DNA from 2 places in the Paenibacillus litoralis genome. Region 2 is predicted to be linked to the other one. Evidence: riboswitches for the same ligand, from Rfam matches in the RefSeq annotation. Region 2 holds a riboswitch; the other holds the start of a gene.
The links. Region 2 has a riboswitch for thiamine pyrophosphate ahead of thiS (sulfur carrier protein ThiS). Riboswitches for the same ligand answer to the same signal wherever they lie in the genome.

Region 1: it holds a riboswitch for thiamine pyrophosphate, as region 2 does, so the genes downstream of both, ACKGJP_RS26885 (ECF transporter S component) here and thiS (sulfur carrier protein ThiS) in region 2, are expected to answer to the same signal.

Annotation. Positions count from the first base shown of each region.
Region 1 is NZ_CP176395.1:6,349,847-6,353,254, forward strand. Features, by position in the region: gene ACKGJP_RS26880 (ABC transporter ATP-binding protein) at 1-1,025, opposite strand, end outside; gene ACKGJP_RS26885 (ECF transporter S component) at 1,052-1,633, opposite strand; TPP riboswitch at 1,834-1,939, opposite strand; gene ACKGJP_RS26890 (FtsW/RodA/SpoVE family cell cycle protein) at 1,992-3,408, opposite strand, start outside; gene ACKGJP_RS26895 (PadR family transcriptional regulator) at 3,407-3,408, opposite strand, start outside.
Region 2 is NZ_CP176395.1:7,172,394-7,175,801, forward strand. Features, by position in the region: gene ACKGJP_RS30185 (IclR family transcriptional regulator) at 1-226, shown strand, start outside; gene ACKGJP_RS30190 (thiazole synthase) at 297-1,070, opposite strand; gene thiS (sulfur carrier protein ThiS) at 1,138-1,338, opposite strand; TPP riboswitch at 1,485-1,626, opposite strand; gene ACKGJP_RS30200 (nucleotidyltransferase-like protein) at 1,665-2,528, opposite strand; gene ACKGJP_RS30205 (YgzB family protein) at 2,642-3,010, shown strand; gene ACKGJP_RS30210 (glycosyl hydrolase family 18 protein) at 3,066-3,408, opposite strand, start outside.

The sequences.
Region 1 (3,408 bases), 820 kb from region 2:
GGGTTCTGAAAGACGTACGCGAGCTGTGAAGCAAGATCGTCAACCTGTGCCGCATCCCGCCCGTTCACCTTGTAGCTGCCGGACGTTCGGATGAGCTGCATCAGCGACAGCAGCAGCGTGCTTTTGCCCGCGCCGTTATGTCCAACGACGGTGATCCACTCTCCCGGACGAACGTCGGCCTTTTGCACGAACAGCTTTTCGGTTTTTCCCCGGTAACCGGCAAACGCGTCCAGCGAAAGAAGCGGATTGCCCGAAGCCGGCAGAAGCGGCTCAGCCTCTGGCTGGGGATGCCGCGCCGAATAATCGTCCCAGACGCCGGGATACCAAATGCCGTAATCGATCAGTTGCTGCTTGTAGCGGTCGAACACTTCGTTTTTCCCGCCGTCCCCCAGGATTCTGCCTTGGTCGTCGAACAGGACGACCCTATCGACAAAATCGACGATGCTGTCGATCTTGTGTTCGACGATGAGCACCGTTTTATCGCGGCCGACCGCCTTAATCGTTTCCCAAACTTGCTCGGTCCCTTCCGGATCAAGGAGTGCGGTCGGTTCGTCGAGAAACAGCACGTCAGGCTCAAGGGCGAGAACGGAAGCGATCGCCAGACGCTGCTTCATGCCTTGGGAAAGCGCGTTGATCGGCGTATGGATATCATCCAGCCGCAAACCGGCAAGCTCCAGGTAATGCCGAATCCGCTGCGGCATCTCCGCGCGCGGAACCTGCAGGTTTTCGAGCACGAAAGCCAGCTCTTCATCTACGAAAGGCATGCAGAACTGCGTATCGGGATCTTGAAACACATACCCCCATGACGAAGGGAGCGTAATGTCCTCGTGCTTCATCGGCACTTCCACCGATCGGGGGATGATGCCTGTCAGCACTTGAAGGAGCGTCGATTTGCCGCATCCGCTCGGACCGAGCAGCAGTACCTTCTCCCCTTGGCCTACCTCAAAAGACAGGTCGCGGAACAGCAAGCCTTCGTCGCCGGGAAATTTCAGTCGCAGCTGTTTGACGCCTGCTTCCGTAATCATCTGTCATTCTCCTCGGCTTTCCAAATTTAATGGTCCAGCGCGTTGTAATCTTCCTTGGATACGGGACGCAGCTGCTTCGTCACGCCGGTAGCCTCAAGAGCCTTGACGAGATAGTAAGCGAAAAAGCCGCAGATGACGATCGAACCGATCGTCCTGGCTCCGATCATAAGGGTCAAATTCCATGCCGACAGATCGGTAATGTAATTATTGTAGAAATCCATAATAAGCGAACCGACGCTGGAGCCGATCGCGGCGAGCGAGGCGACGCCTATCGTAAACCTTTTGTACCCGAAGGCGGCAAATGCCAGCTCCGCGAATAAGCCTTGCAGCAGGCCGGACAGCAGCACGGATACGCCGTATTGCGAGCCGGTAACAAGCTCCGCCGACGCAGCCGCCACCTCGGCCAAAAGCGCGACGCCGGGCTTGCGAATCAGCAATGCCGCTACCGTTCCGGCAATAAACCACATCCCGTAGATGAGCTCCTCCAAACGGATACCGAACGGTTTGGCCGCATCATAGAGCGGTCCCCACAGCTTATAGACGATCCCGAACACAACGGCGATCACAACCGTCACCAAAATATCTGCCAACTTAAGACCTTTTCCCATCGTCCTGCACTCCCTTTTCTTCTAAAATGTCCAGCCGGCTCCCGTTCCGGAGCCCGGACTTTATGAATTGCCACTAGACGCCTCACCGTATGAGGCGTGTCCTCAGAAGCTTACTCCTTACCTTACGAGGGGGACTAAAACAAAAAAGCCACCCCGTAAAGGAGTGGCGGAAAGTCGATGCCGCGCGGCAACCGGTTCAAGGAACCGTTCTTCCACTTCCCTACGCTGGTTCTAACCAGATCAGGTTCAGAGGGTCTAGGATCTTGCGATCCAGTCTCAGCCGCTTTGGCTCCCCTAGTGACAGTTTTATATTAGCACGCATTTGTCAAAAGTCAACATTCAAGTTGTAACCCGCCCGTCACGCTTCCGTCCTGCCGAATGCCGGGTCATTCGCCGCAGGCTTGCGTCCAAGCCGGTAAACGCTGAGAAAAAGACCCATCAGCAGCGCCTCGGTAATCGAGCTCGATCCGCCGTAGCTGATAAACGGTAACCCCAGCCCGATAATCGGCAGCAAGCCGATCGCCATCAGGAAATTCCAGAAGAAGTGAATCGAAAAGTAAGCGATAACGACCGCGGCCAGCATTTTCCCGAATGAATCGGTAGTCCGCCCCGCGGCTTGCAGAAAGCGCAGTGCGAGCATCACGGCCGCAGCGACGACGATTGCGCCTGCCGCCCAGCCGAGGGCATAAACCAGATATGGAAAAATCAGCTCCGCATGGACGGCGGGAATCCCCTTTACACCGTGTGCGAAGCCTTGTCCCCATAGTCCGCCCTGCTCGATCAAGAACAACGATTTCTTCGTGTAAAAGGAGGCGTCGGGATCATTGCCGAAAAACGCCTTCAGTCTCTGCAGTCCATAAGAGCCTCCGGCTGCCAAGCCGACTGTACAGCAGGCCGCCGTTAGGCCGATCAGCGCGAACCGCTCCTTCATGCGCGAGCAAACCAAAAGCAAAATCAGTCCCGTTGCGTAAACGAACAAGGCCGAAAACGAACGAATCTGAAATAACCCCATAAACGGTATGACAACGAACCATAGCAGCTTCCACAGCAGTCCGTCCGCATACAGCGCCCACTCTTTGGCGAAGCGCGGAATTTGAATGCGCATAAGCGGCTCCGATCCGGAGATTCCATCCCGGGAGCCCTTACTTGATTCGCCCGAAGCCGGGAATACGGTATCCTTTACCCTCGTGCCCGCAATCTGTCCGCTTACCGCAATCAAAAGCAAGACGGCAGCAAAAAAAGAAACGTCGATACGCATGGAGTTGAAAGGCAGCTCGAGATGCGGGACGCCGTTTACCGTGCCGCTGCTCCACGCCGTCATTACGATCAGCAGGATCGCTCCTGCATAGAGGTGCCAGGTGTAGCGGAGCAGCTTGCGGTAATCGAAAAGCGCAACGCCCGCGAGCACGAAGACGCCTGCCAGCTGGGCCTTCAGCTTATTGACGAACAGCGCATCGTTAAGCCAGCTCCCGCTTACTACGATCGATAGCATGGCCAGCAATCCGACCGCCATAAAGAATGCCGTCAGCGCGATGACCGTCCATTCGATTTTCACTTTATGCGTCCGGTTCAGATCCTTGCCGACGCTTAGCGGGTCTCCCATGCCGGCGACCGCCTGCCGGATCGCTTCCTCTTCGGACATGCCCCGCTCCATATTCCCGATGACCGCATCCTCCAAATGAGCGAACAATTCCTCCCGGACGTCCGGATGGACGCGCTTATTCCGGATTTGCCCGCAGACCGCCTCAACGTATAGCTCCATCGCTTCCGTACTC
Region 2 (3,408 bases):
CCGCAAGCAAGGGTACTCCACTGAGGATGAAGAGGGAGAGCTCGGCATCCGCTGCATCGGTTCCGCCATTTTCGATCACACCAAGCAGCTCAAAGCTGCGATCAGCATAACGGGACTTCGCACGGATATGCCGATCCAGCAGATTCCAGCGTTAGGCGCGCTGGTGAATCAAGCCGCTCAGGACATTTCCCGACGGCTTGGATTTCCGCAGCAGGTGGAAGCTTGACGTCCAAAAGCAAAAAAGCTGTTTGAATCCGCATCCTTCGCGGTTCAAACAGCTTTTTTTACATTATCGTTTATTCGATCATGCCTTCGACCGGGCTGCTGGCGGAAGCATAACGCTTCTTCGGAATGCGTCCAGCCAGGAAGCCTTTGCGTCCCGCTTCTACCGCAAGCTTGAACGCTTCGGCCATAAGAACGGGATCTTGTGCAAGCGACACAGCCGTGTTGAGCAGCACGCCGTCCGCTCCGAGCTCCATCGCAAGCGCCGCGTCGGCCGGTCCGCCGATTCCGGCGTCCACGATAATCGGCACTTTGGCCTCTTCGATGATAAAGCGCAGATTGTTCGGGTTGATGATCCCTTGGCCGGAGCCGATCGGAGAAGCGCCCGGCATCACTGCGGCCGCTCCCGCCTCCTGCAGCTTGCGGGCCAAAATCGGATCGTCCGACGTATACGGGAGAACGATAAACCCTTCGTCCACTAATATTTTAGTCGCCTCAAGCGTGCCTACGGGATCGGGCAGCAGCGTTTTCGGATCGCCGATCACTTCCACTTTGATCATGTCGCACAACCCGCTGGCTTTGGCGAGACGGGCGATACGGACGGCTTCCTCCACCGTATAAGCGCCGGCGGTGTTCGGCAGCAGCGTATATTGCTTCAGGTTCAGCGTTTCGAGAAAATTAGGCGAATCCGGATTGTCGATCGGAAGACGGCGGATGGCGAAGGTCAATACTTCCGTTTTGGATGCTTCAACCGCTTTGCCCTGGATATCCAGAGCGGGAAACTTGCCTGTTCCGAGAAGCAGGCGGGACTGAAATTCATAGGGTCCGATTTTCAAAAGATCTTTCATGATTAGCGCTCTCCTTCATTTATCCGTAGTTTGATAATGTCCTGTTCTGCTAGCGAAATGTCGCGCTTTATCCGCCGCCGACAAAATGCACGATTTCCACTTGATCGCCGTTTTGAAGCTTCGTATCGCTATAATGGGTACGTTCGATAATCGTACGGTTCAGTTCGACGACCAAAATTTTATGCTCAAGCTTGAATGCGGCGAGCAGCTCGCTGACCGTGCCTACGTTCTCCACATCCCGAAGCTCCCCGTTGACGGTAAGCTGCATGGTGTTCCCTCCTTCATGTCTTCTCTGGACTTGCTCCCGGATCGAGAAACAGCGCAATAATAACCGCCGTTCGGGAACCTCCTTGCTTTCTTCGGAAACGAAAAAAAGCCAACCGCATAGGGTTGACTTCAAGGGCTACACGCCAAAAAAACGCATAACCACTTCCCTACGCTGGTATGATCCAGGCGGCGCACAAAAGCGAAATCCGCTATGCGCCTTTTCAGGTTCCAAGGGTTTCAGACGGCGTCTGTTCTCAGCCCGGCAGTTCAGGCTCCCCTAGTGGTAAAAAAGTATTCAATAAGCAATAGTATAGCACATACGGCAAACTATTTGGTATAGCGGATTTCGAGCTCGGCAAAATCGTCCGTCAGCGCTACGGCCACTTCATTGACGAGCGACTTTTTGACGAGCTTGTTCAGCAAGAGCGTCAACTCCTGCAAGTCGCTGAATTCTGGCATTGCCAGGAGCTCCGCGGAGCTCCACGGCTCCTCCCGGCTGCTCAGTGCACGGAGCAGCGGCATACAGCAGCTTTCCATTTTGGACATGACGGAAAACTCGCAGGCCAGCAGCACAAGCTCGACGCGCTGTCTGAGCGTCTCCATGCTCGAGGTCAGCTCCTCGTACAGTTTGTACACGCCCGGATTGATCCGGTGAACCTGCTCCCATACCGTCATCTCCGGATGGCTCCCGTGCTCGATAATGACGATTCGCGCCCAATGATGCAGAGCCGCCATTACACAGCTGTAGGCATCCATGACATGATCCTCGCGCAAGTAATCCTTGGCTTTGGAATACGTTCGTAAAAATGCGGCAAACTCCGCCATCATCTTCCGTTCGCGCAGCCGATCCGGAAATTCAAGCAGCCGGTGACGCAAATGCTCCAGCTCCCCTCTGCGATCCAACAAGATTTCACCTCGTACGATCCACTCCATCGTGTTCCGGTTCTCTTCACCTTGAACCAGGCTCTCCAGCTCGTCCGCTTTCAGCCATCGTTCTTGTATACGGCTTCCGTCTTTTATATAATGAAATAGATTATCGGTGCATAATTCCCGATCGTAGACGATCAGCACCAGCCGATGGAAATGATCGGTCATAGGTCCATGCGCCGTCTCATATTCGTACAGAAGCACACTCATGACGTGTACTTCCATTTTCAATCGTTCGATGAGCTCGGTTTTGAATCGGTCCATGCCAGCCTCCGTCGTAGCCTTAATTTCTGTATACTGTACATTTCTACACCGAACACAACTTTCCTGCCGAATGGGAGAAAAGTCACATTTTCTGATGGAAGAAGAGGAAACGGATGTTATTTAAATCAAGTAAAGTCAATGAATTTCGGCTTTGGGGCCTATTGCTGACGATGTTCGGCCTGCTGATTATGGTACTGGGCATGGCCGGTATCGTGTTCGAGTGGGGCACGTTCGGTCGCGTCATCGCCGCTATATTTCTTGTCCTCGGGCTCATTAGCGTATTTGCAAGCATGGCCGTTTATTTCTGGGCAGGCATGCTCTCGACGAGCGCAGTCGTGCTGGAATGCCCGGAATGCGGCAAAACGACGAAGCTGCTCGGCAAAACCGACCGCTGCATGTTCTGCAAAACGATTTTGACGCTCGATCCGACACATGCGCCGAAAGAAACGGCGGAGGCTGCGACGCAGCATTCCTCACAGTAAGCCATTCAAAAAAAGCACCCGCTCGCGATGAACTCGCTTGTCGGGTGCTTTTGCGTTACGGCCTCTTCTCGAGGGTTTCCTTGATTACGTTCCAAATATCGGGCGTTTCGAATGTCCGGCTCCAGGAGGCGATGCCGGCAAGATCGTGCTTTTTGACAAGCTCGGCCCTGCTCTTCATGGAAACCGCGTCTTCGATCCAGATTTTGATCGTTTTGCCGTCTTCTTTATACTCCACGTAATTGTTGCCGGCTTCCTGATCGTACGTCGGCGTAAGATTTTTGTCTTTGATCGTTTTCTGAATGACGTCCATCCCGACGGCCTTGGAGCTGACCTTCGTTTTGCCGTCCTTCGTTTCCTCGGTCCATACGCGCGAGTAAAAAGGAACGCCTAGCAGCAGC